One region of the Streptomyces sp. NPDC052396 genome, then DNA from elsewhere that is predicted to be linked to it. Evidence: riboswitches for the same ligand, from Rfam matches in the RefSeq annotation. Region 1 holds a riboswitch; each other region holds the start of a gene.

The links. A riboswitch is a leader RNA that binds a small molecule or an ion and turns the genes downstream of it on or off. The one in region 1 is predicted to bind thiamine pyrophosphate.
Region 2: it holds a riboswitch for thiamine pyrophosphate, as region 1 does, so the genes downstream of both, thiC (phosphomethylpyrimidine synthase ThiC) here and thiO (glycine oxidase ThiO) in region 1, are expected to answer to the same signal.
Region 3: it holds a riboswitch for thiamine pyrophosphate, as region 1 does, so the genes downstream of both, ACIHFE_RS07955 (thiamine ABC transporter substrate binding subunit) here and thiO (glycine oxidase ThiO) in region 1, are expected to answer to the same signal.

What each region holds. Positions count from the first base shown of each region.
Region 1 covers NZ_JBIUAW010000001.1:702,398-710,092, reverse strand. Annotated here, with positions in the region: gene metF (methylenetetrahydrofolate reductase [NAD(P)H]) at 1-58, opposite strand, end outside; gene thiE (thiamine phosphate synthase) at 152-802, opposite strand; gene ACIHFE_RS03510 (Rv2175c family DNA-binding protein) at 898-1,263, opposite strand; gene ACIHFE_RS03505 (NAD(P)/FAD-dependent oxidoreductase) at 1,366-2,595, opposite strand; TPP riboswitch at 2,739-2,850, shown strand; gene thiO (glycine oxidase ThiO) at 2,848-4,038, shown strand; gene thiS (sulfur carrier protein ThiS) at 4,035-4,256, shown strand; gene ACIHFE_RS03490 (thiazole synthase) at 4,266-5,069, shown strand; gene pknB (Stk1 family PASTA domain-containing Ser/Thr kinase) at 5,269-7,248, shown strand; gene ACIHFE_RS03480 (deoxyribonuclease IV) at 7,265-7,695, shown strand, end outside.
Region 2 covers NZ_JBIUAW010000005.1:233,261-240,955, forward strand. Annotated here, with positions in the region: gene ACIHFE_RS14965 (Bro-N domain-containing protein) at 124-1,119, shown strand; gene thiC (phosphomethylpyrimidine synthase ThiC) at 1,273-3,078, opposite strand; TPP riboswitch at 3,073-3,212, opposite strand; gene ACIHFE_RS14975 (YibE/F family protein) at 3,274-4,671, shown strand; gene ACIHFE_RS14980 (hypothetical protein) at 4,705-4,911, shown strand; gene ACIHFE_RS14985 (SPFH domain-containing protein) at 5,056-6,684, shown strand; gene ACIHFE_RS14990 (SsgA family sporulation/cell division regulator) at 6,776-7,222, opposite strand.
Region 3 covers NZ_JBIUAW010000002.1:626,958-634,652, forward strand. Annotated here, with positions in the region: gene rlmN (23S rRNA (adenine(2503)-C(2))-methyltransferase RlmN) at 148-1,257, shown strand; TPP riboswitch at 1,300-1,404, shown strand; gene ACIHFE_RS07955 (thiamine ABC transporter substrate binding subunit) at 1,400-2,488, shown strand; gene ACIHFE_RS07960 (ABC transporter permease) at 2,464-4,188, shown strand; gene ACIHFE_RS07965 (ABC transporter ATP-binding protein) at 4,188-5,213, shown strand; gene ACIHFE_RS07970 (hypothetical protein) at 5,741-6,682, opposite strand; gene ACIHFE_RS07975 (hypothetical protein) at 6,808-7,695, opposite strand, start outside.

The DNA of each region.
Region 1 (7,695 bases):
GCAGCTCACGAATAGTGCGCGCACGGTCAGTCCTGGTGGACGCGGTACCAAGGGCCATACCCGCCAAGTTAACCAGCGGTCCGGCGGCACCCCAACCCGTATCAGTGAAATGCCCTTTTTCACCGGGCGGTTCCCCACCCGGCCTCGAAGGTCAGTCGAGTTCCCGGACCCGCTTGGCCAGCCGGGCGGCCGCCGCGCCGGGGTCATCGGCCTCGGTGATGGCGCGCACCACCACGATCCGCCGGGCTCCGGCCTGGAGCACCTGGTCGAGATTGCCCTCGTCGATGCCGCCGATGGCGAACCAGGGACGGTCCGGGTTCCGGGACGCGGCGTGGCGCACCAGGGAGAGGCCGGGGGCGTACCGGCCGGGCTTGGTGGGGGTGGGCCAGCAGGGGCCGGTGCAGAAGTAGTCCACGCCCGGCTCGGCCAGGGCGGCGTCCACCTCCGCCTCGGCGTGGGTGGAGCGGCCTATCAGCACCTCCTCGCCCAGGATGGCGCGGGCCGCGGGCACCGGAAGGTCACCCTGGCCCAGGTGCAGCACCTGGGAACGGGCCGCATGCGCCACATCGGCGCGGTCGTTGACCGCCAGCAGCCTGCCATGGCGGCGGGCCGCCTCGGCGAACACGGCCAGCTGCTCCAGTTCCTCCCCGGCCTCCATGCCCTTGTCGCGGAGCTGGACGATGTCCACCCCGGCGGCCAGCACCGCGTCCAGGAACTCGGGCAGGTCGCCCTGACGCTTGCGGGCGTCGGTGCACAGATACAGCCGGGCGTCGGCGAGTCGCTCGCGCGCGGTCATGGACATCGGGTGGGACTCCCCCCGGTCGGCGGTGTACGGGCCCGGCCTTCCGGCCCGTACACCGCGCTGATCTCAGTTGCGGTACGGCGTTGCGGTGCGGCTCAGACGGCGAGCGCCTGGGCGCGGCGCTTCACCTCCGTGCCACGATTCTCGCGCAGCGCCTGCGCCGGGGTTCCGGGCAGGGTCTCATCAGCGGTGAAGAGCCACTCCAGCATCTCCTCATCGGTGAAGCCATCGTCCTTGAGAAGTGTCAGGGTCCCCGCGAGGCCCTTGACGACCTTGCCGTCCTTGATGAACTCGGCAGGCACTTGAAGCACATTGTTCTCGCCACGGCGCACGGCAATCAGCTGGCTCTCCTTCACCAGCTGGCGCACGCGCGTCACCTCGACATCCAGCATCTCCGCGATATCGGGGAGAGTGAGCCAGGCGGGAACAAGCCCTTCGATCTTTGCGTCAATCTCGGTCACGGGACAAGCCTGCCATCCGCCGCTGACAGCCGGTAGCCGGGTTGACCCGGGCGAGGCGCGGGGCACTCGCGCGGCCGCCGCGACCGGGGGCGCCCGGGACCGTCACCCGAGCACCGCGGCCTTCAGCGGCACCGAGGCGTCCGCGGCCCTGGACCGGTCCAGGGCGGCGCCCTGCTCGATCAGCTTGCGGCCCTGTGCCAGGTCACGCGGCCGGCCCACCGCCAGCAGCGCCACCAGCGCCCCCGACTTCAGCCAGCACACCGTCCAGGCGGCGCTGTCCGGGTCGCCGCGCCAGATCATCTCGTCGGCGGCCGCATGGTGCCCCGCGTACTGCACAAACCGGCCGAACTGCTCGGACCAGAAGTAGGGCACCGGGTCATAGACCGGCCCCTCCTCCGGGCCGAGCACAATGTTGGCGGCCACCGTGCGCGGCCCCTGCAGGGCGTTGTCCCAGTGGTGCACCAGCAGCCGCTCGCCATAGCGGGCGGAGGGGAAGGAGGCGCAGTCGCCGACCGCGTAGACATCCGGCAACGAGGTGCGCAGCCGCTCGTCGGCGCACACCGAGCGGTCCCCGGCCAGCTCGATGCCGGAGCCGGCCAGCCAGTCGGTGGCCGGGCGGGCGCCGATGCCCACCACCACCGCGTCCGCCTCGATCCGGCGGCCGTCGGCCAGCAGCACCGCGCCCTCCTGGACCGCCGCCACCTTGGCGCCGGTGAGCAGCCGCGCCCCGCTGTGCGCGTACCAGTCGGTCATATGGGCGGCGACCTCGGCGGGCACCGCGCCGGCCAGCACCCGGTCGGCGGCCTCCACCACGGTCACCTCACAGCCCGCCTCCCGGGCGGCGGTGGCGAACTCGGCGCCGATCCAGCCCGCGCCGACCGCCACCACGCTGCGCTGGGCGGCCAGCAGCGGCCGCAGCCGTTCCGCGTCGTCCACGGTGCGCAGCAGATGGACGCCGGGCACGCCCTCGCTGCCGGGCAGCTGGAGCGGCACCGCGCCGGTGGCGATGACCAGCACGTCATAGGGCACGCTGCCGCGCACCGTGTCCACCTGGTGCTCCTCGGCGCGCAGCGCGGTGACCTCCCGGTCGAGCTGCACCTCGATGCCCAGCGCCGTGAAGTCCACCTCGAAGGCGGAACCCTCCGCCTTGCCCAGCAGCACGGTCTTGGACAGCGGCGGCCGGTCGTACGGGGGGTGCGGCTCCGCGCCCAGCAGGGTGATCTCGCCGGTCCAGCCCTGTTCCCGCAGGGCCAGGGCGGTCTGCACGCCGGCCATGCCGGCGCCCACGATCACAACGCGCCCGCCACCGGTGGTGTTCGTCTGCTCACTCACCCGATCACCATAGGGCGACCGCCGAGGGCTTACCGAGCACCCGGTCGGGAGACCTCCGACACAACCCCCCCGCCGTATGCGCCCGTCCGCCGGGCCCCGCCGCCTTCCGGTGCTCTCCCGGCCCGTACTAGGGTGACCGCTGCACACGCACTCGCGGGAGCCCGGCGCACCGGGCTGAGAGGGAGGCTGGACGGCCTCCGACCGTACGAACCTGATCCGGGTCATGCCGGCGAAGGGAGGGGCTGGATGCCCATGCACGCGTCTCAACGGCCAAAGACCGGTGGCCCACCGGGGACCTGGGACGTCCTGGTGATCGGTGGCGGACTGATCGGGCTGGTCACCGCCTGGCGGGCGGCCCGGCGCGGGCTGCGCACCGCGCTCGCCGACCCCTCGCCGGGCGGTGGCGCCACCCGGGTGGCGGCCGGCATGCTCGCCCCGGTCACCGAACTGCACTACGGGGAGCAGGCGCTGCTCGCCCTCAACCTGGCCTCGGCGCGCCGCTATCCGGCGTTCACCGCCGAGTTGGAGGAGGCCAGCGGCCAGGACACCGGCTACCGGGCCTGCGGCACGCTGGCCGTGGCGCTGGACGCCGACGACCGGGCGTATCTGCGCGAACTGCACCAGCTCCAGTTGCGCTGCGGCCTGGACGCGCAGTGGCTGACCGGCCGTGAGTGCCGCCGGCTGGAGCCGATGCTGGCGCCCGGCGTACAGGGCGGCCTGCGGGTGGACGGCGACCACCAGACCGACCCCCGGCGGCTGGCCCTGGCCCTGCTGACGGCCTGTGAGCGGGCCGGGGTGGACATCCTGCGGCAGCGGGCGGTGGGCCTGCTGACCGCCGGGGACCGCGCCACCGGCGCCCTGCTCGAAGACGGCTCCCGGGTGACCGCCGGGCAGACGGTGCTGGCGGCGGGCAGCCACAGCGAGCGGCTGGCCGGGGTGCCGGCGGAGGTGCTGCCGCCGGTACGGCCGGTCAAGGGGCAGCTGCTGCGGCTGCGGGTGCCCGGCCCGTACCGCCCGTTCCTCTCCCGCACGGTACGGGCGGTGGTGCGCGGCGTGCCGGTCTACCTGGTGCCCCGGGAGAACGGCGAGCTGGTGGTGGGCGCCACCACCGAGGAGCTGGGCTTCGACACCACGGTCACCGCGGGCGGGGTCTACCAGCTGCTGCGCGACGCCCATGAACTGGTGCCCGGCATCACCGAGTTGCCGCTGGTGGAAACCTGCGCCGGGCTGCGTCCCGGCTCCCCCGACAACGGCCCGCTGCTCGGCCCCACCGCGCTGCCCGGCCTCCACCTGGCCACCGGCCACTACCGCAATGGCGTGCTGCTCACCCCGCTGACCGGGGAGGTGCTCGCCGACGTGCTGACCGGCGGCCGGGTGCCGGACGAGGCCCTGCCCTTCTCCCCCACCCGCTTCACCCCCGCACTCCAGGAGCAGTCCGCATGACCGCCACGACCGCCACCGTCCGGGTCTCCGTCAACGGTGAACAGCGCCTGGTCCCCGGCGGGACCACCCTCGACGGCCTGGTGGCCACGCTCACCGACGCCCGGGGCGGCGTCGCCGCCGCCGTCAACGAGACCGTCGTACCGCGCACCCGGTGGACGGCCACCACGCTGGACGACGGCGACCGGATCGAAGTTCTCACCGCGGTGCAGGGAGGCTGATCAGTTCCCATGGCAGACGATCTGCTCACCATCGCCGACACCGTCTTCACCTCCCGCCTGATCATGGGCACCGGCGGTGCGCCCAGCCTGGATGTGCTGGAACGGGCGCTGCTGGCCTCGGGCACCGAGCTGACCACGGTCGCCATGCGGCGGCTGGACCCCTCGGTGCGCGGCTCGGTGCTGTCCGTCCTGGAACGGCACGGGGTACGGGTGCTGCCCAACACCGCGGGCTGCTTCACCGCGGGCGAGGCGGTGCTGACCGCCCGGCTGGCGCGTGAGGCGCTGGGCACGGACTGGGTGAAGCTGGAGGTGATCGCCGACGAGCGCACCCTGCTGCCGGACCCCATCGAGCTGCTGGACGCGGCCGAGATCCTGGTGGACGACGGCTTCACGGTGCTGCCCTACACCAATGACGACCCGGTGCTGGCCCGCCGGCTGGAGGACCTCGGCTGCGCCGCGATCATGCCGCTGGGCTCGCCCATCGGCTCCGGCCTGGGCATCCGCAACCCGCACAACTTCCAGCTGATCACCGAGCGGGCCGGTGTCCCGGTGATCCTGGACGCGGGCGCGGGCACCGCCTCGGACGCGGCGCTGGCCATGGAGCTGGGCTGCTCGGCGGTGATGCTGGCCTCGGCGGTGACCCGGGCGCAGGAGCCGGTGCTGATGGCGGAGGCGATGCGGCACGCGGTGGAGGCGGGGCGGCTGGCGTACCGCGCGGGTCGCATCCCCCGCCGCCACTTCGCCGAGGCGTCCTCCCCGACGGCGGGCCGCGCCACCCTGGACCCCGAACGCCCGGCGTTCACGGTGGCGTAGGGGGCGCCCCCGTAAGGGGCGCGGGGCGGCTGTGTCATGCGGCTCCGCCGCGTGGGCGCGACCAGCCACGCACGGCCCGCACCGGAAAACGCACCTGCCGTGGCACGGCGCGTTTCGTCGCCGGGTACCGAAACGACTGAGCCCGTACGGACGCACGCACCGGCGGTGCGCAACCCACGGCCTCGTAGACTCGTGGACCGTGGACACGACCCTCCCGGACCCCCTCGTCGACCAGTTGCTCGACGGCCGCTACCGCATCGAGGCACGCATCGCCGCGGGCGGCATGGCCACGGTCTACCGGGCCCTGGACACCCGCCTGGACCGGGTGCTCGCCCTGAAGGTGATGCACCCCAACCTGGCGGGGGACGAGGCCTTCACCGAGCGTTTCATCCGGGAGGCCAAGTCGGCGGCCCGGCTGGACCACCCCAATGTGGTGAGCGTCTTCGACCAGGGCACCGACGACGGCTACGTCTATCTGGCCATGGAGTATGTGGCCGGCTGCACCCTGCGGGATGTGCTGCGCGAGCGCGGCGCCCTGCAGCCGCGTGCCGCGCTGGACATCATGGAGCCGGTACTGGCCGCCCTGGGCGCCGCCCACCGGGCGGAGCTGGTGCACCGGGACATAAAGCCGGAGAACGTGCTGATCGGCGACGACGGCCGGGTCAAGGTCGCGGACTTCGGGCTGGTGCGCGCGGTGGGCACCAACACCACCACCGACACCGGCTCCGTGCTGGGCACCCTCTCCTACCTCGCGCCGGAGCAGATCGAGCACGGTGTGGTGGACACCCGCACCGATGTTTACGCCTGCGGCGTGGTGCTCTACGAGATGCTCACCGGCCTCAAGCCGCACTCCGGGGCCAGCCCCGCCCAGGTCCTCTACCAGCACCTCAACCAGGATGTCCCGCCGCCGTCCGACGAGGCCCCGGGCCTGGCCCCGGAGCTGGACGATGTGGTGACGGTCAGCACCGCCCGCGACCCCCGGCTGCGGCCGGACGACGCGGTGGGCATGCTGGGGCTGATCCGGGAGGCCCGTTCGGCGCTGACCGAGGAGCAGCTGGACGCCCGCCCGCCGCGCGCGCTCGCCGCGCACGCGGGCGCCGAGGACCGCACCACCGTGCTGCCCCGGCCGGCCGTCTCCCCGTCGCAGCTGACCCCCCGGAACCCGCTGCCGCAGCAGGACGACGCCGACCACACGGCCCGCTTCGACCAGCCGCCCGTCCCCCCGCAGGCCGCCCCGTCCGCGCCGGCCGGTCCGGTCTGGCAGCGCCGGCTGCCCGGGCCGCTGCGCCGGGTGCGGCGGCGCACCGCGCTGCTGGTGGCGGCCGCCGTGCTGGCGGTGCTGGCCGGCACCGGCGTCTGGTACATCAGCTCCGGCCAGTTCACCTCGGTGCCCGCGGTGCTGGACATGACCGAGCAGAAGGCGGAGCAGGAGCTGGACCGGGCCGGTCTGCGGGCGGACACCCGGCAGGACTTCAGCGACACCATCGAGCGCGGCCATGTGATGGCCACCGATCCCAAGCCCGGTGAGCGGATCCGCAACACCGGCCGGGTGACGCTGACCATCTCCCGGGGCCCCCGGCGGACCGAGGTGCCCAATGTGACGGGCATGCGGCTGGCCGAGGCCCGGCAGCGGATCGAGCACGCGGGGCTGACGGTCGGCGAGATCCGCCAGCAGTTCAGCGGGGAGACCCCGCAGGGTTCGGTGCTGTCCACCGATCCCCGGCCGGGCACCGAGCGCCGCCCCGACTCACCGGTCAGCCTGGTGGTCAGCAAGGGCGAGGCGCTGGATGTGCCGGATATCACCGGCCTGTCGGTGGACGACGCCACCAGCGCGCTGCGCGAGCTGGGCCTGCAGGTCAAGATCGCCGACACCCAGGTCTACTCGCCCCGCAACAAGGGCGACATCGCCGACCAGTCCCCGGCCAAGGGCACCAAGGCGGCCAAGGGCGACACCATCACGGTGACCGTCTCCAAGGGCAAGGAGATGCTCACGGTGCCGGATGTCACCGGCAAGAGCGAGGCGGACGCCCGGCGGATGCTCACCGAGGCCGGGTTCGAGGTGAAGGTGGACAAGCCCTTCTTCTTCCCCAAGGACTCGGTGGACGCCCAGTCGGTACGCGGCGGGGACAAGGCGGCCCGGGGCGACACCATCACCATCAAGATGAAGAGCGGGTTCTGACGTCAGCGTGAACGCGATACGCAATCCGGTCGGCGGCCATATCCCGGTGGCCGGCGGCCTGGCCCGGACCGGTCTGCCGTACGCCCGGCGGATGGGCGCCGAGGCGGTGCAGGTGTTTGTGGCCAACCCGCGCGGCTGGGCCACTCCGGCCGGCAGCCCGGCCCAGGACGAGGAGTTCCGCGCGGGCTGTGCCGAGGCGGGGCTGCCGGTGTACGTCCATGCGCCCTACCTGATCAACTTTGGCTCGCACACCGTGGAGACGGCCGAGCGGTCCGTGCTCTCGCTGCGGCACTCGCTGCGCCGGGGGCGGGAGATCGGGGCGCGCGGGGTGGTGGTGCACACCGGCTCGGCCACCGGCGGGCGGGCGCGCGACACCGCGCTGGCACAGGTGCGGGAGCGGCTGCTGCCGCTGCTGGACGAGCTGACGCACCCCGCGGACCCCCGGCT
Region 2 (7,695 bases), on a different contig from region 1:
GCTTCTCCATTCGAGCACCTTGCTCGCACAGCGGAAGTCGATCGATCCGCCCCGATTGAGGGAACTTCCGTTTATACGGCGGTAGTCGGGGTTTCTGCCTGCTTACGGTCCGGTGTGGAGGTGATGCTCACCATGAGCACGAGACAATCCCCACCGGACCGGACGGCGGGCAGGCAAGAGGCCATTGACGTCGGTGACTTCGTGTATGCGGCGACGGGGGCGCGGATTCGACGGATCACTCTGCCGAACGGAGAGCACTGGTTCCCTGCGGTGGATGTGTGCAAGGAACTGGGCTACACAACCACACGCAAGGCCCTGCTCGATCATGTCCCAGAGGAGCGCCGAGAGTTTCTCGAGACAGTGACTGGAAGTCACTCTCTCAGCGTTCCCGCAGGCAGGGAGTGGCGCCGAGACTTGCAGATGGTCGACTTGCAGGGTCTCATCCTGCTCGTCAACGGGTCCACCAAGCCCTCGTGCCAGCCCTTCAAGCAGTGGGTGGCAAAGGTCATCCGCATGGTTCAACAAGACGGCTCGTACTCCCTGGACAGGGCCGAAGCACAACCGTCGGCGGCCACGACATATACCGTGCCGGTGGAGATTGCCGAGGCGATCGTAAGGCTGGAAGAGAGCAACCTCCGGCTGGCCGAAGAGCTTTCGGCCGCGCAACGGGAGACCGGGCGGTCCCAGCGCGAAGTGGTCGAGGGCATCCGGGAACTCAGCACCGTGCAACAGGGCACCAATGACGCCCTGATGCGATTCATGTCCGAACTGTCTTCACAGTTCGACCGGCTGGCCGACCGCATGAGCGAGATCGTCGACCGTCCGCCGTCGGCCCGGGAACGGGCCCCCGCCCGTCCCCGGGTAACGGCCGAGTCCGTGATCAACGGCTGGCGGGACCGCAATCTGGCGGTCACCAATGACATCTGGGCGGTGGCCGCCTACATCCTCCCGGCACTCATCGAATCCGGCGAGTGCGCCCACCGGTTGGACGCCATCGCGGTGCGCACCGGGCTCACCGTCTCACGCGTCCATGACGCGCTGCGCATGATGCTGAAGCGCGGTTGCATCCGGCAGACCGGGACGCTGGGCGACGGTACGCCCGTCTACGCGCTCAAGTAGACGGGCGAAAGCGGGGCCCGAAGTCGCAACCGAAACTTGCGGCTTCGGGCCCGCTCGGACTGTACCGGGTGACGCTCTCCCTACCAGGGCGAACGCCGAGACCGTACCGTCCAGTGACGGTCTCGGGATACGCATGCTGCGGAACTTCAGCAGTCAGTCCGCCAGTGGCAGGTAGACCCGGTTGCCCTGGGCCGCGAACTCCTCGGACTTGGCGGCCATGCCCGCCAGGGCCTCGGCGTCGTAGCCGTTCGCGACGGCCGTCGAGCCGTCCCCGTGCTCATCGCGGATCTGCTGACTGATCTTCATCGAGCAGAACTTGGGCCCGCACATCGAGCAGAAGTGCGCGGTCTTCGCCGGCTCCGCCGGCAGGGTCTCGTCGTGGAAGGCGCGGGCCGTGTCGGGGTCCAGGGCCAGGTTGAACTGGTCCTCCCAGCGGAACTCGAACCGGGCGTCGGAGAGGGCGTCGTCCCAGACCTGGGCGTCGGGGTGGCCCTTGGCCAGGTCGGCCGCATGGGCGGCGATCTTGTAGGTGATCACACCGGTCTTGACGTCATCCCGGTCCGGCAGGCCCAGGTGCTCCTTGGGCGTGACGTAGCAGAGCATCGCCGTGCCCCACCAGGCGATCATCGCGGCGCCGATGCCCGAGGTGATGTGGTCGTAGGCGGGCGCCACATCGGTGGTCAGCGGGCCGAGGGTGTAGAACGGCGCCTCCTCGCAGATCTCCTGCTGGAGGTCGATGTTCTCCTTGATCTTGTGCATCGGGACATGGCCCGGGCCCTCGATCATGGTCTGCACATGGTGCCGCTTGGCGATGGAGTTGAGCTCGCCGAGGGTCTTCAGCTCGGCGAACTGCGCCTCGTCGTTGGCGTCCGCGATGGAGCCGGGGCGCAGGCCGTCGCCCAGCGAGAAGGTGACGTCGTAGGCGGCGAGGATCTCGCAGAGTTCCTCGAAGTTCTCGTAGAGGAAGGACTCCTTGTGGTGGGCCAGGCACCAGGCCGCCATGATGGAGCCACCGCGCGAGACGATGCCGGTCTTGCGGCGGGCGGTGAGCGGGACATAGCGCAGCAGCACGCCCGCGTGGACGGTCATATAGTCCACGCCCTGCTCGGCCTGCTCGATGACGGTGTCCTTGTAGATCTCCCAGGTCAGGTCCTCGGCCTTGCCGTCGACCTTCTCCAGTGCCTGGTAGAGCGGCACGGTGCCGATGGGGACAGGGGAGTTGCGCAGCACCCACTCGCGGGTGGTGTGGATATTGCGGCCGGTGGAGAGGTCCATCACCGTGTCGGCGCCCCAGCGGGTGGCCCAGGTCATCTTCTCCACCTCCTCCTCGATGGAGGAAGTGACCGCCGAGTTGCCGATGTTGGCGTTGACCTTCACCAGGAACTTCTTGCCGATGATCATCGGCTCGATCTCGGGGTGGTTGACGTTGGCCGGCAGCACGGCCCGGCCCGCGGCGATCTCCTCGCGGACGACCTCCGGCGAGACGTTCTCGCGCAGCGCCACATATTCCATCTCGGCGGTGATCTCGCCGCGCCGGGCGTAGGCGAGCTGGGTCACCGCGGCGCCGTCCCGGCCGCGGCGCGGCTGGCGGGGGCGGCCGGGGAAGACCGCGTCCAGATTGCGCAGTCCGCCGCGCGGCGAGGTGTGCTTGATGCCGTCGTCCTCGGGGCGGACGGGGCGTCCGGAGTACTCCTCGGTGTCGCCCCGGGCGATGATCCAGTTCTCGCGGAGCGGGGTCAGCCCGCGCCGTACATCGGTCTCCACGGCGGGGTCGGTGTAGGGGCCGGAGGTGTCGTACAGCCGGACGTCCTGTCCATTGCTGAGGTGCACCCGGCGCACCGGGACCCTGAGGTCCGGCCGTGAGCCGGTGAGGTAGTCCTTGTGCCAGCCGATCCGCTCGGCGGAACCGCTGGTCTGGGTGGACGTGGTGGCAGACGTGTGCGCGTCCTGCGTGGCCATAAGACCGTAACTCCCTACGCCGGCATTACCCGGTAACAGGTTCGGCGGTCGACGCAGCGGCTTCCGTACGAGTTCTTCGGTACGGAGGTCAGCGCCCTCTCAGCCCGGTGCTCCGAGCTCCCGCGATTGCAAAGGTGGCACAACGCTAGCGCCTTCCCCGGCGACACGGCCAGTGGGCCTTGGCATGATGCGGCGGTGACCAGCACCGACCCCGTGCCTCGCGCGCCCCAGCCACCGGCGCACGCTCCCGCGCACGCCCACGACCGCTCCCCCGGGCACGCCCATGGCCATGCCCATGGCCACTCCCATGCGCATGCGCATGGCCCGGCCGCCCCGGTCTCCACGCATCTGCGCAAGGTGATCGCCGCGGTGCTGATCCCCTTCGCGGTCGCGGTGGTGACGGGGCTGGTGGTGCTGTGGCCGGGGGGCGCGCCGCCGCATCAGCACTCCGGGGTGGGCCTGGACCAGCAGACGCGCGCGGGGCGCGTGGTGAGCGTGCAGCGCGCCGACTGCGCCGCGCTGGGCGCCCAGCCCGCCGCGCCCCCGCCGTCGGGTCCGGGACAGAACGGGCAGAACGCACCGGTCCAGGGGCCCTGCGAGAAGACCACCGTGGAGGTGGCCTCGGGGCCGGATCAGGGGCGCACCTTCACCGAGATCGTGCAGCCGAGTGCCTCCCGGCACTACACCACCGGGCAGAAGGTGGTGCTGGCCTACGCCCCCAAGGCCCCGGAGAACCTTCGCTATTCGGTGATGGATGTGGACCGCAAGCTGCCCATGGGCCTGCTGGCCGGGGTGTTCGCGCTGGCGGTGGTGGCCATCGGCCGGCTGCGCGGGGTGTTCGCCCTGGTGGCGCTGGTGCTCAGCTTCGGGCTGCTGACGATGTTCATCCTGCCGGCCATCCTGCAGGGTTCGGATCCGCTGCTGGTGGCGGTGATCGGCGGCAGCGCCATCATGCTGATGGCGCTCTATATGTGCCATGGCCTCAACGCCCGTACCTCGGTGGCGGTGCTGGGCACGCTGAGCTCGCTGATGGTGATCGGGCTGCTGGGTTCGCTGTTTATCGGCTGGGCGCATCTGACCGGGGACACCGATGACCAGACCGGTCTGGTGCACACCCTCTATCCGCATATCGAGATCCGGGGACTGCTGCTGGCGGGGATCATCATCGGGTCGCTGGGGGTGCTGGACGATGTGACGGTGACCCAGACCTCCGCGGTGTGGGAGCTGAAGGAGGCGGATCCGTCCGCGAGTTGGCGCAAACTGTACGGTTCCGCGATGCGCATCGGGCGCGATCACATCGCCTCGGTGGTCAACACTCTGGTGATGGCCTACGCGGGGGCCTCGTTGCCGCTGCTGCTGCTGTTCTCGATCGCGGACAGCGGGGTGAGCACGGTGGCGACCAGCGAGGTGGTGGCGGAGGAAATTGTCCGCACCCTGGTCGGCAGCATCGGGCTGGTGCTGTCGGTGCCGGTGACCACCGCGCTGGCGGCGCTGGTTGTCAGTGCCGATCGCCACACTGTGAGTACCGGGCGGCATCCCGGGGCAAGGGGCAGGGCAAGAGCCAGGGGCGGGCGCCGGCGACGAGCCGGCTGACCGCCGCTGAGGTCGGGGAACGGGGGATCACCGGTGATCGGTGAACTGGGCAGAGTCACCGGGACGGTGGGTCCCGGGCTGGTGGGCGAGGTGATCGTCCGGGTGCGGGGCGGCGCGGAGGCGTTCCTGGCGTATCCGGCGGAGCCCGGCGCCCGCCTGGAGCGGGGCACGGTGGTGATGGTCGTGGAGTACCAGCCGCCGCGCACGGTCTATGTGACCGCCGCCTACGACGGCGGATGACCGGCCCACGACGGCGGTCAGGGCCGGCCGCGGTGGCGGCCGGCCGGCCCATGCCCCGTTGGCCCGGCGGCAATTGATCAACACCAAGCCCTGGGCAAACGGCGCCAAGGGCGTCAAGGGCGTATGGCAGAGGGGGGTTCAACCGTGTTCATCGGAGTCATCGCGGGGGTCGTGGTCGTCGCGGCCGCGGTGCTGATCGGCCTGTTCAAGCTGATGTGGCGGGTGGCGGAGCCCAATGAGGCGCTGGTCATCTCCGGTTCCAAGCACCGCACCGAGGGCCTGGGCGAGGGCATGGGCTTCCGGATCGTCACCGGTCGCGGCACCCTGGTGCTGCCCGGGGTACAGGCGGTGCGCAAGCTGTCGCTGGACCTCAACGAGGCGGATCTCCATGTGGATTGCGTGACAAAGCAGGGCATTCCGCTGAAGGTCCATGGCGTGGTGATATTCAAGGTCGGCGACGATCTGGTGTCGATCGCCAATGCCGCCCGCCGCTTCCTGGACCAGCAGAAGGTGATGGCCGACCGGGTGCACAACGTCTTCGCCGGTCATCTGCGGTCCATCGTCGGCGGTCTCACCGTGGAGGACATGATCCGGGACCGGGAGCGGCTGACCGGGGAGACCCGGGCGGCCTCCGGCACCGAGATGGAGAAGCTGGGCCTGATCATCGACTCGCTGCAGATCCATGAGATCCAGGACCCCACCGGCTACATCAAGAACCTTTCCGCGCCGCATGCGGCGGCGGTGCAGCGGGATGCCCGGATCGCGCAGGCGGAGGCGGACCGGCTGGCCACCGAGGCGGAGCAGCAGGCGGCGGCCCGGATGGCCCAGGCCAAGCGGGACAGCGAGATCCTCCAGGCCGGTTACCAGGCCGAGCGGGACAGCGCGGCGGCCAAGGCCCGGCAGGCCGGGCCGCTGGCGGAGGCGGCGGCCCGCCAGGAGGTGGTGGTCCAGGAGACCCGGGTGGCGGAGCTGGCGGCGCACCGCAAGGAGCAGCAGCTGCAGGCGGAGGTGCGCAAGCCGGCCGACGCGGCGGCCTATGAGAAGCGGACGCTGGCCGAGGCCGAGCGGGACGCCCGGATCTCGGCCGCCCAGGCCAACGCCCGGGAGACCGAGCTGGCGGCCGCCGCCGAGGCGACCCGGGTGAAGGCGGCGGCGGCCGCCGAGGCGGAGGCCACCAAGGCGCGCGGCACGGCGGCCGCCGAGGCCACCCGGGCCACCGGTGAGGCCGAGGCCGCGGCGGCGCGGGCGCAGGGTCTGGCGGCCGCCGAGGCGGCCCGGGCCAAGGGTCTGGCGGAGGCCGAGGCCATCAAGGCCCGGGCGCTGGCGCTGGCGGAGAACCAGGAAGCGGTGGTGGCCCAGCAACTGGCCGAGAACTGGCCGGAGATCGTCCGGGCCGGGGCCGAAGCGTTTGGCAGTGTCGACCATATGGTGCTGCTCAATGGCGCGGACGGGGTGTCCGAGCTGCTGGCGAAGGCGCTGACCATGGGGGGTACGGGGCTGGGGCTGGCCCGCCAACTGCTGGCGTCCATGGGCCCGAGCGGCGGACCGGGTACGGGGAACGGAGCGGGTTCGGCGCTCGTCGGCGCCCGGGGTGCCGGGGGCTCGGCCGAGGAGGCCGGGGCTTCGGTGGTGGACGGGCTCGTCCCCCCGGCACACACCGCGGTGGCGGAGGAGTCCGGGGCGGCCGGGCAGCGGGGTGCGGCCCCGCGTACCGAGCGGGTGCCGATCGAGGCGGAGCCCGCCGTGGAGGGCGGTGCCGCGCGGGAGGGTTAGGCCGTGTCCGGCGGGTGCGGACCGTGTGGGGTCGCGCCCACGCGGCACAGCCGCGGAGGAACCCGGCCCGCGCCCCCTGACGGGGCGCGGGCTAACCCGCGTTCTGCCCTTCGGGGTTGCCGGCCAGGATGCTGTCCAGGGCGGCGGCCAGCTCGTAGTCGAAGTCGGCGACCGAGTGCTCCTCGCCCAGCGGGGCGACGCGGTCGGTGCGGTCCAGGAAGGCCACCAGGGGGGCCGCACCGGCCCGGAACAGGGCACCCTCGCCGCCCACTTGCAGCCGGATGAAGACGTCCGACAGATGCTGCGCGGAGGCGGGGGCGATATGCACATCGCCCTCGCCGGACGGCTGGCTCAGCCCGTCCAGCAGCAACTCCCTTGCGAACGCCCAGGTCACCGGGGCGTCCCCGGGGAGGTGGAAGGTGAACTTCACCGCATAGGGGTCGCTGCTGTCGTAGCCCAGCTCCACCGGGATACGGAAGGACAGCTCCTCGGAGACGAGGAACGTCATGATCACTTCTGCCTGAACTGTGTCGCGCATCGCCCAATGCCCCGTCTTCGTCGGTTTGGCCGGGATTGGATCCTCATGACCCGCTAATGACGCCATAGTCTGACAACAACGTGGCTCGGACCACAAGGAGTGATTTTTCAGTTACCGATAGAGACCGAGAGGGAGCTTACGAGCTCTCCGACTCTGGAGCGTAGCGACTCGACTACGGGGCGGAGTCGTTCCCGGCGGAATCGGTCCCGGGCAACCACGAGGAACTGGCCAAAGTGGCAGTCATCACAGGGCTGCTGGCAATCCGGACGGCCAACCTGCGGACGTGCGGGCGAAACACGGACAGCAGGCAGCACCGAAGACCCACTCCTGTCACAGGCAAACAGGTTGGAATCGTGGCGAGATGGACAGGACGGGCAGATGACACAAGCCGCCCGCTCGCACACGCGGTGCCGGGGTGAAAGAGCGGTGGCCGCTGACGGAAAAAGTACACCCCGGGCATTACCGCGCTGAGT
Region 3 (7,695 bases), on a different contig from region 1:
GGAGGGCGCGTTCTTTCGGACGCGCCCTTTTTCGGCCCCCGTGCCGGGGGAGCGCCGGTGTCGGTTCTCCCGCCGCGGCACGGTCCCGCCGTCGGCCCCGCGCGGCGGGGACGGCCCGTTCTCGTCGCATCTGAGGAGTCCCCGCTCGTGGCACCCGCACCCGGTGAGCTCACCTTCGTCGCCCCCCGTGGAGCCAAGCTGCCCCCGCGGCACCTCGCCGATCTCTCGCCCGCCGAGCGCCGGGAGGCCGTGGCCGCCATGGGTGAGAAGCCGTTCCGCGCCAAGCAGCTGTCCCAGCACTACTTCGCCCGGTACGCGCACGACCCGGCGGCCTGGACGGACATCCCGGCAGCCGCCCGGGGCAAGCTCGCCGAGGAACTGCTGCCCGAGCTGATGACCGTGGTCCGGCACATCTCCTGCGATGACGACACCACGCGCAAGACCCTGTGGCGGCTGCACGACGGCAAGCTGGTCGAGTCGGTGCTGATGCGCTACCCGGACCGGGTCACCATGTGCATCAGCTCGCAGGCCGGCTGTGGCATGAACTGCCCGTTCTGCGCCACCGGCCAGGCCGGCCTGGACCGCAACCTGTCCACCGCCGAGATCGTCCACCAGATCGTCGACGGCATGCGCGCGCTGCGCGACGGCGAGGTGCCGGGCGGCCCCGCGCGGCTGTCCAACATCGTCTTCATGGGCATGGGCGAGCCGCTGGCCAACTACAAGCGTGTGGTGGGCGCCATCCGACGGCTGACCGACCCGGAGCCGGACGGCCTGGGGCTCTCCCAGCGCGGCATCACCGTCTCCACGGTGGGCCTGGTGCCCGCCATGCACCGCTTCGCCGACGAGGGCTTCAAGTGCCGCCTGGCGGTCTCCCTGCACGCGCCGGACGACGAGCTGCGCGACACCCTGGTCCCGGTCAACACCCGCTGGAAGGTCCGCGAGGTGCTGGACGCTGCCTGGGAGTACGCGGAGAAGTCCGGTCGCCGGATCTCCATCGAGTACGCCCTCATCCGGGACATCAACGACCAGGCATGGCGCGGTGATCTGCTGGGCCGGCTGCTCAAGGGCCGAAGGGTGCACGTCAACCTGATCCCGCTCAACCCCACCCCGGGGTCGAAGTGGACGGCCTCCCGCCCCGAGGACGAGCGGGCTTTTGTCGAGGCCATCGCCGCGCATGGAGTGCCGGTGACCGTCCGGGACACCCGTGGCCAGGAGATCGACGGCGCCTGCGGACAGCTGGCCGCGACCGAGCGCTGAGCCGCACTGATACGGTTCTTCCGCACACTTTCGTACAAATGAACACTCCGACAGGGGAGCGCACACAGCGCTGAGAGTGCGGCCCGGCCGCAGACCCTCGGACCTGATCCGGTTAGTACCGGCGTAGGGAGTCAGCTCAACCATGAACACCAGCCTCCGGCGTGCCCTGGGCGCGGCCGCCGTCGCCGCGCTCGGCCTTCCGGCGCTTGCCGCCTGTGGCGGCTCCGGCAGCTCCGCCGAGCAGGACGGCGGCAAGACCGTCACCCTCGTCTCGCACGACTCGTTCCTCGCCTCCGACTCGGTGCTCAAGGAGTTCACCAAGGAGACCGGCTACACCGTCAAGGTCATCAAGGGCGGTGACGCGGGGCAGGCCGTCAACCAGGCGATCCTCTCCAAGAACCACCCGCAGGGCGACGTCTTCTTCGGCGTCGACAACACCCTGCTCTCCCGGGCGCTGGACAACGGGATCTTTACGCCCTACCAGGCGAAGGGCCTGGACCGGGTCCCCGGGGAGTTCCAGGCCGACGCCGCCGAGCACCGGGTGACCCCTATCGACTCCGGTGACATCTGCGTCAACTACGACCGCGCCTACTTCGCCGACCACAAGCTGGCCCCGCCGCAGACCCTCGACGACCTGGTCAAGCCCGAGTACAAGAACCTGCTGGTCACCGAGAACTCCGCCACCTCGTCCCCCGGGCTGGCCTTCCAGCTGGCCACCATCGCCAAGTACGGCGACACCGGCTGGCAGGACTACTGGAAGAAGCTCAAGTCCAACGGGGTGGAGGTCGTCGACGGCTGGGAGCAGGCGTACAACGACCGCTTCTCCGGCTCCGCGGGCGGCAAGAAGGCCAAGGGGGACAAGCCGCTGGTGGTCTCTTATGCCTCCAGCCCGCCCGCCGAGGTGGTCGGGATGAAGGAGCAGCCGAAGGAGGGGCCGACCGGCGTGGCCACCGGCACCTGCTTCCGTCAGATCGAGTTCGCCGGCCTGCTGAAGGGTGCCAAGAACACCAAGGGCGGCCAGGCGCTGATCGACTTCATGCTGAGCAGGACCTTCCAGGAGGACATGCCGCTGCAGATGTTCGTCAACCCGGTGACCAAGGACGCCAAGGTGCCCGAGGTGTTCACCAAGTTCGGCGCCAAGCCTGCCGACTCCGCCACCCTGGCCCCGGACAAGATCGCCAAGAACCGTGACCAGTGGGTCAAGACGTGGTCCTCGCTCGTCCTGAAGTGACCACCGGGGAGGCTGAGGCAACCACCGGAGAGGTCACGGCCGGCCCCGCACGGGGCCGGCGCGGGACGGCGGTCCGGCTGGGCCTGATGGCCCTGCCGCTCGCGTTCTTCGGCCTCTTCTTCGGCTATCCGGTGGCGGCGATCGTCTCCCGTGGCCTCAAGACCGACGGCCGCTGGCAGTTCGGCCGGATCGGCGAGGTGCTCGGCGACCCACACACCGTCCACGTCGTCTGGTTCACCACCTGGCAGGCGGCCGCCTCCACCGCGCTCACCCTGGCGCTGGCCCTTCCCGCCGCCTATGTCTTCGCACGCTTCGAGTTCCCGGGCAAACGGCTGCTGCGTGCCGTGGTCACGGTGCCGTTCGTCCTGCCCACCGTGGTCGCCGGCTCCGCCTTCCTGGCCGTGCTGGGACGCGGCGGGCTGCTGGACCAGCTGTGGGGCGTACGACTGGACACCACCGTCTGGGCCATCCTGCTCGCGCACGTCTTCTTCAACTACGCCGTGGTGGTGCGCACCGTCGGCGGCCTGTGGGGCCAGCTCGACCCCCGGCAGGAGGAAGCCGCCCGAGTGCTGGGAGCCGGCCGGTTCACCGCCTGGCGCAAGGTGACCCTGCCCGCGCTGATGCCCGCCGTGGCGGCTGCCGCGCTGATGGTCTTCCTCTTCACCTTCACCTCCTTCGGTGTCATCCAGATCCTGGGCGGCCCGCGTTACGCCACGCTGGAAGTGGAGATCTACCAGCAGACCGCCCAACTGCTGGATCTGCCGACCGCCGCGGTGCTCACCCTGGTGCAGTTCCTGGTGGTGGTCGCGCTACTGCTGGTGCACGCCTGGACCGTACGGCGCCGTGAGGCGGCACTGCGACTGGTGGACGCCGCCCGCACCGCCCGCCGTCCGCGGGGAGCCGGCCAGTGGGCCCTGCTCGCCTCGGTACTGACGGTCATCGCGGTGCTGATCTTGCTGCCGCTGACGGTGCTGGTGCTGCGCTCGCTCGACGGGCCCGACGGCTATGGCTTCACCTTCTACCGGGCGCTGGCCTCGGCCGGGGACAACGGCGGCACCTTCGTGGTCGCACCGCTGGAGGCGATCGGTAACTCGTTGGCGTATGCCATGGCCGCCACCGCCATCGCGGTGGTGATCGGCTCGCTTGCCGCGGCAGCGCTGACCCGGCGTGGGGGCCGCCTGGTGCGGGGTTTCGACGCACTGCTGATGCTGCCGCTGGGCACCTCGGCGGTGACCATCGGCTTCGGCTTCCTGATCGCCCTGGATGAGCCGCCGTTGGACCTGCGCACCTCCTGGATCCTGGTCCCGCTGGCCCAGGCGCTGGTGGGCGTTCCCTTCGTGGTGCGCACCATGCTGCCGGTGCTGCGCGCGGTGGACCCCCGGCTGCGCGAGGCGGCCGCGGTGCTCGGTGCCTCGCCGCTGCGCGCCTGGCGGGAGGTGGATCTGCCGCTGGTGGGGCGGGCCCTGGCGGTGGCGGCGGGGTTCGCCTTCGCGGTGTCACTCGGGGAGTTCGGGGCGACGGTGTTCATCGCCCGCCCCGACAACCCGACGCTCCCGGTCGCGGTGGCCCGGCTGCTGGCCCGTCCCGGAGAGCTGACCTATGGGCAGGCGATGGCCTTGAGCACGGTGCTGATGCTGGTGTGCGCGGCGGCGCTGCTGCTGCTGGAGCGCGTGCGCACCGACCGTACGGGAGAGTTCTGATGCCCCTGCTCCAACTGGACGCGGTGACCGTCCGCCTCGGTGGGCGCACCGTGCTGGACTCCGTCGACCTGGCCGTCGCCGAACACCGGACGGTGTGTGTGCTGGGGCCCAGCGGCAGCGGTAAGTCCACCCTGCTGCGGGTGGTTGCCGGGCTGCAACGGGCCGACGCGGGGCGGGTGTTGCTGGCCGGCCAGGACCAGAGCGCGGTGCCGGTGCACCGGCGGGGCGTGGGGCTGATGTTCCAGGACCACCAGTTGTTCCCGCAGCGCGATGTGGCGCGGAACGTGGCCTTCGGGCTCCGGATGCGCGGCGCGCGGCGCGCCGAGTCGGAGCGTACGGTCGCCGAACTGCTGGAACTGGTGGGCCTGCCCGGGGCCCAGCGCCGATCGGTCGGACAGCTCTCCGGCGGCGAGCAGCAGCGCGTGGCGCTGGCCCGGGCGCTCGCCCCGAGCCCGCGACTGTTGATGCTGGACGAGCCGCTCGGGCAGCTGGACCGGAGCCTGCGGGAGCGGCTGGTGGTCGAACTGCGCACCCTGTTCGGCCGGTTGGGCACCACGGTGCTGGCGGTCACCCATGACCAGGGCGAGGCCTTCGCGCTGGCCGACCGAGTGGTGGTGATGCGCGAGGGGCGCATCGCGCAGGAGGGCACGCCACTGGAGGTGTGGCAGCGCCCCGCTTCCGAATTCGTGGCCCGTTTCCTGGGCTTTGACAACATCGTCGAGGCGACGGTGACCGGCGAACACGCGGACACGGTCTGGGGCAAGCTGCCGGTTCCACCCGGCACGGCGCAGGGGCGGTGCCGGGTGCTGATACGGCCCGGGGGCGTGCGGCTGGTGCCGGCGGCCGACGGTCTGCCGTGCGAGGTGGTGGGCCGGACGTTCCGGGGTGACCATGTGGCCGTGCTGCTACGGCCGCCCGCCGGGCCGGAGTTGGAGGCCTCGTGCGGGCTGGGCGCCGCACCGGAGACGGGTGCCCGGGTGGGCGTCTCCTTCGCCGGGGACGAGGTCGTGGTGCTGGGGGAGTGATCATCAGGCCCCTCGGATGCCCTTCGGGTCCACGGCCCGGCCGAATGAGGCGCAGGCCGTAGCGGCATGGGGCCGGCCGACGGCCGGCTTGGCGGCGGCGCATGGGCCCAGCCGGCTGCCGCATGGGGCGGTGCCGGATGGCGCGGTGCCGCGTGGGTTCACCCGCCGGTTCAGCTCAAAAAGGCCGTCGGTGTGTGGCTCTCCCCGTGGGCGGCGGAGCCGCGTGGGGCGAGCCGTATGGTGCGGGCCGCCCCGTCGCTCGGCGGCTGCCGCATGGGGGTCACCCAGCCGCTGCCTGCATGGGGCCCACCCGGCCGCCGCATGGTGCGCTGCCGCATGGGTCCGGCCAGTGACTTGGCTCGGTCGGCCATCGGCGCGCGGCTCCCGCCCCACGCGTCGGCAGAGCCGCGTGGGGCCAGCAACCCGGGCGAGCTGCATGAGGCAATCCGCTCGGGAAAGCGGCACCGATCGGACGGCCCCAGGTGCCAGGCAGCCCGGGAACCGGGCAGCCCAGGAGTCAGATGGCCTCAGGCCACCGCGGATGGGGCCGGCGGGGCCGGCTCCCGGTCGTTCTCGGCCGTGGCCGGCGGCGCGGCGTGCGCGTCCGGCTCGCCGAGCCAGGCGACCGCCACGGCTCCCGCCACCGCGAGCAGGAAGCCGAGCACCGCGACCCAGGCGAAGCCGGGCCGTGAGTGGTCGCCCAGCCACAGGACGCCGATGATGCCCGGCAGCACCGTCTCGCCGACCACCAGTGCCGCTGTGGCACCGTTCACCGAGCCGATCTGCAGAGCCACCGTGTGCAGGTACATGCCGACGCCGCCGGCGATGAAGATTGCGTAGAGCGCCGGGTCGGACAGCAGGGCGGGCAGATCGAGCGGGGAGAGGCCGTCCAGGATCCGCACCCCCACGCCGATGGCGCCGAAGCCCAGGCCGGACAGCAGGCCGGCCAGGACCGCCGCCCGTGCGCCGAGCAGCCGCACGATCACGATGCCGCCGCCCATCAGCACCACCGTGATGCCCAGCAGCCACCAGTGGATGGACCTGGCCGTGCTGCCGCTGCCTTCGTGCCCGGCCGCCGTCGCCAGCAGTACCAGCGCCGCGCACACCACGGCTATGGACGCCCACTCGGGCCGGCGCAGCCGGATGCCCAGCAGCTTGATGCTCAGCAGCGCGGTGACGATCAGGTTGGCGCTGATGACGGTCTGGGAGAGGAACAACGGCAGCATCCGCGCAGCCAGCGCACCCAGCCCGAAGCCGATGAAGTCCAGCACGGTGCCGAGCATGAACTCCCAGGTGACCGCCGCCTTCGCGGTGGACGACAGGCTGGGCCCGCCATGCTGGGTGACCCCCGTGGTGGAGGCCGTGGCGGCCTCCTGGCGGGCTGATTTCCGCGATCCCACGGCCTGCAGGACCGATCCTGTGCCGTAACAGGCCGAGGCCGCGACAGCCGTCACAAGGCCGATGATCACCAATAGCTCCGTTCGCCCGAAAATCCGTCGTGCTTCTGAGGCAGACGTGATTTACGGGCCCGGAGTTGCCTTGAGTCAAGGAAAGGTCAAGCCCAGGTGGGGTGAGGGGCCGCCCCGGACGCCGCTCACCGCATCAGCGGCAGTGCGGTCAGCTCGGCGATCACCCAGGTCAGCGGGGCGAGCACGGCCAGCAGCACACAGGTGCGCACGGCGGCCGCACCACGCAGCAGGCCGGCCGGAATCCCCAGGCGCCGCAGCGCCGAGGTGGTTTCGGAGCGGAGCTGCCGGGCGTCCAGGGCGGCGGTGATGGCGGTGGCGGTCACACAGGCCATCACCACTGCCGCGCCCAGCCCGGTGAGCGGGCCGAAGGGGCGCGGGCCGGAGCGTTCCCAGGCCACCCCGTAGAGCTCCACGGCGGCCAGCACACCGGAGGCCATCGCGCACAGCACACCCAGCGGCCGCCCGATGCGGGTGGCGGTGTCCTGCAGCATCCGTCCGGCCAGCATGCGCACCGGCTTGGGGCGGCCGGCTGAGAGCACCACGCCGCACCAGTGGGTCAGCCCGGGCCCGGCCAGCACCAGCCCCAGCGAGGCCAGCAGCCAGCCGCCGAGCAGCCCCGGCGAGGCGCCGCGTTCCTGGCCCGGCAGGGCCAGCAGGGTGCCCGGCTCGGGAGCCGGCGCATGGCCCACATAGGCCTCCAGGGCCAGGCCGGTGGCGGTGATCGCCACACCCCAGGGCAGCCCCACGTAGGCGGGCCTGGGCTCGGGGCGGGGGCCCGTCGTGGGCATGGCGTCCGCCGTGGGCGCCGGAGCCTCGGTCTCTTCGGCCGCCTCCATCGGGGCGGCCGCGCGCTTCCCCTCGCGCGGGCGCAGCGCCAGCACACAGGCGCCCGCCGCCGCTGCCGGCAGCAGGCCCAGCAGGGTCAGCGTGCCGCCCCAGGGCAGCGAACGCCCGCCGTCCAGCAGACGGGCCGCGTGGCCGCTGAGCGGGGTGGCTCCGAGATCGCCGCGCAG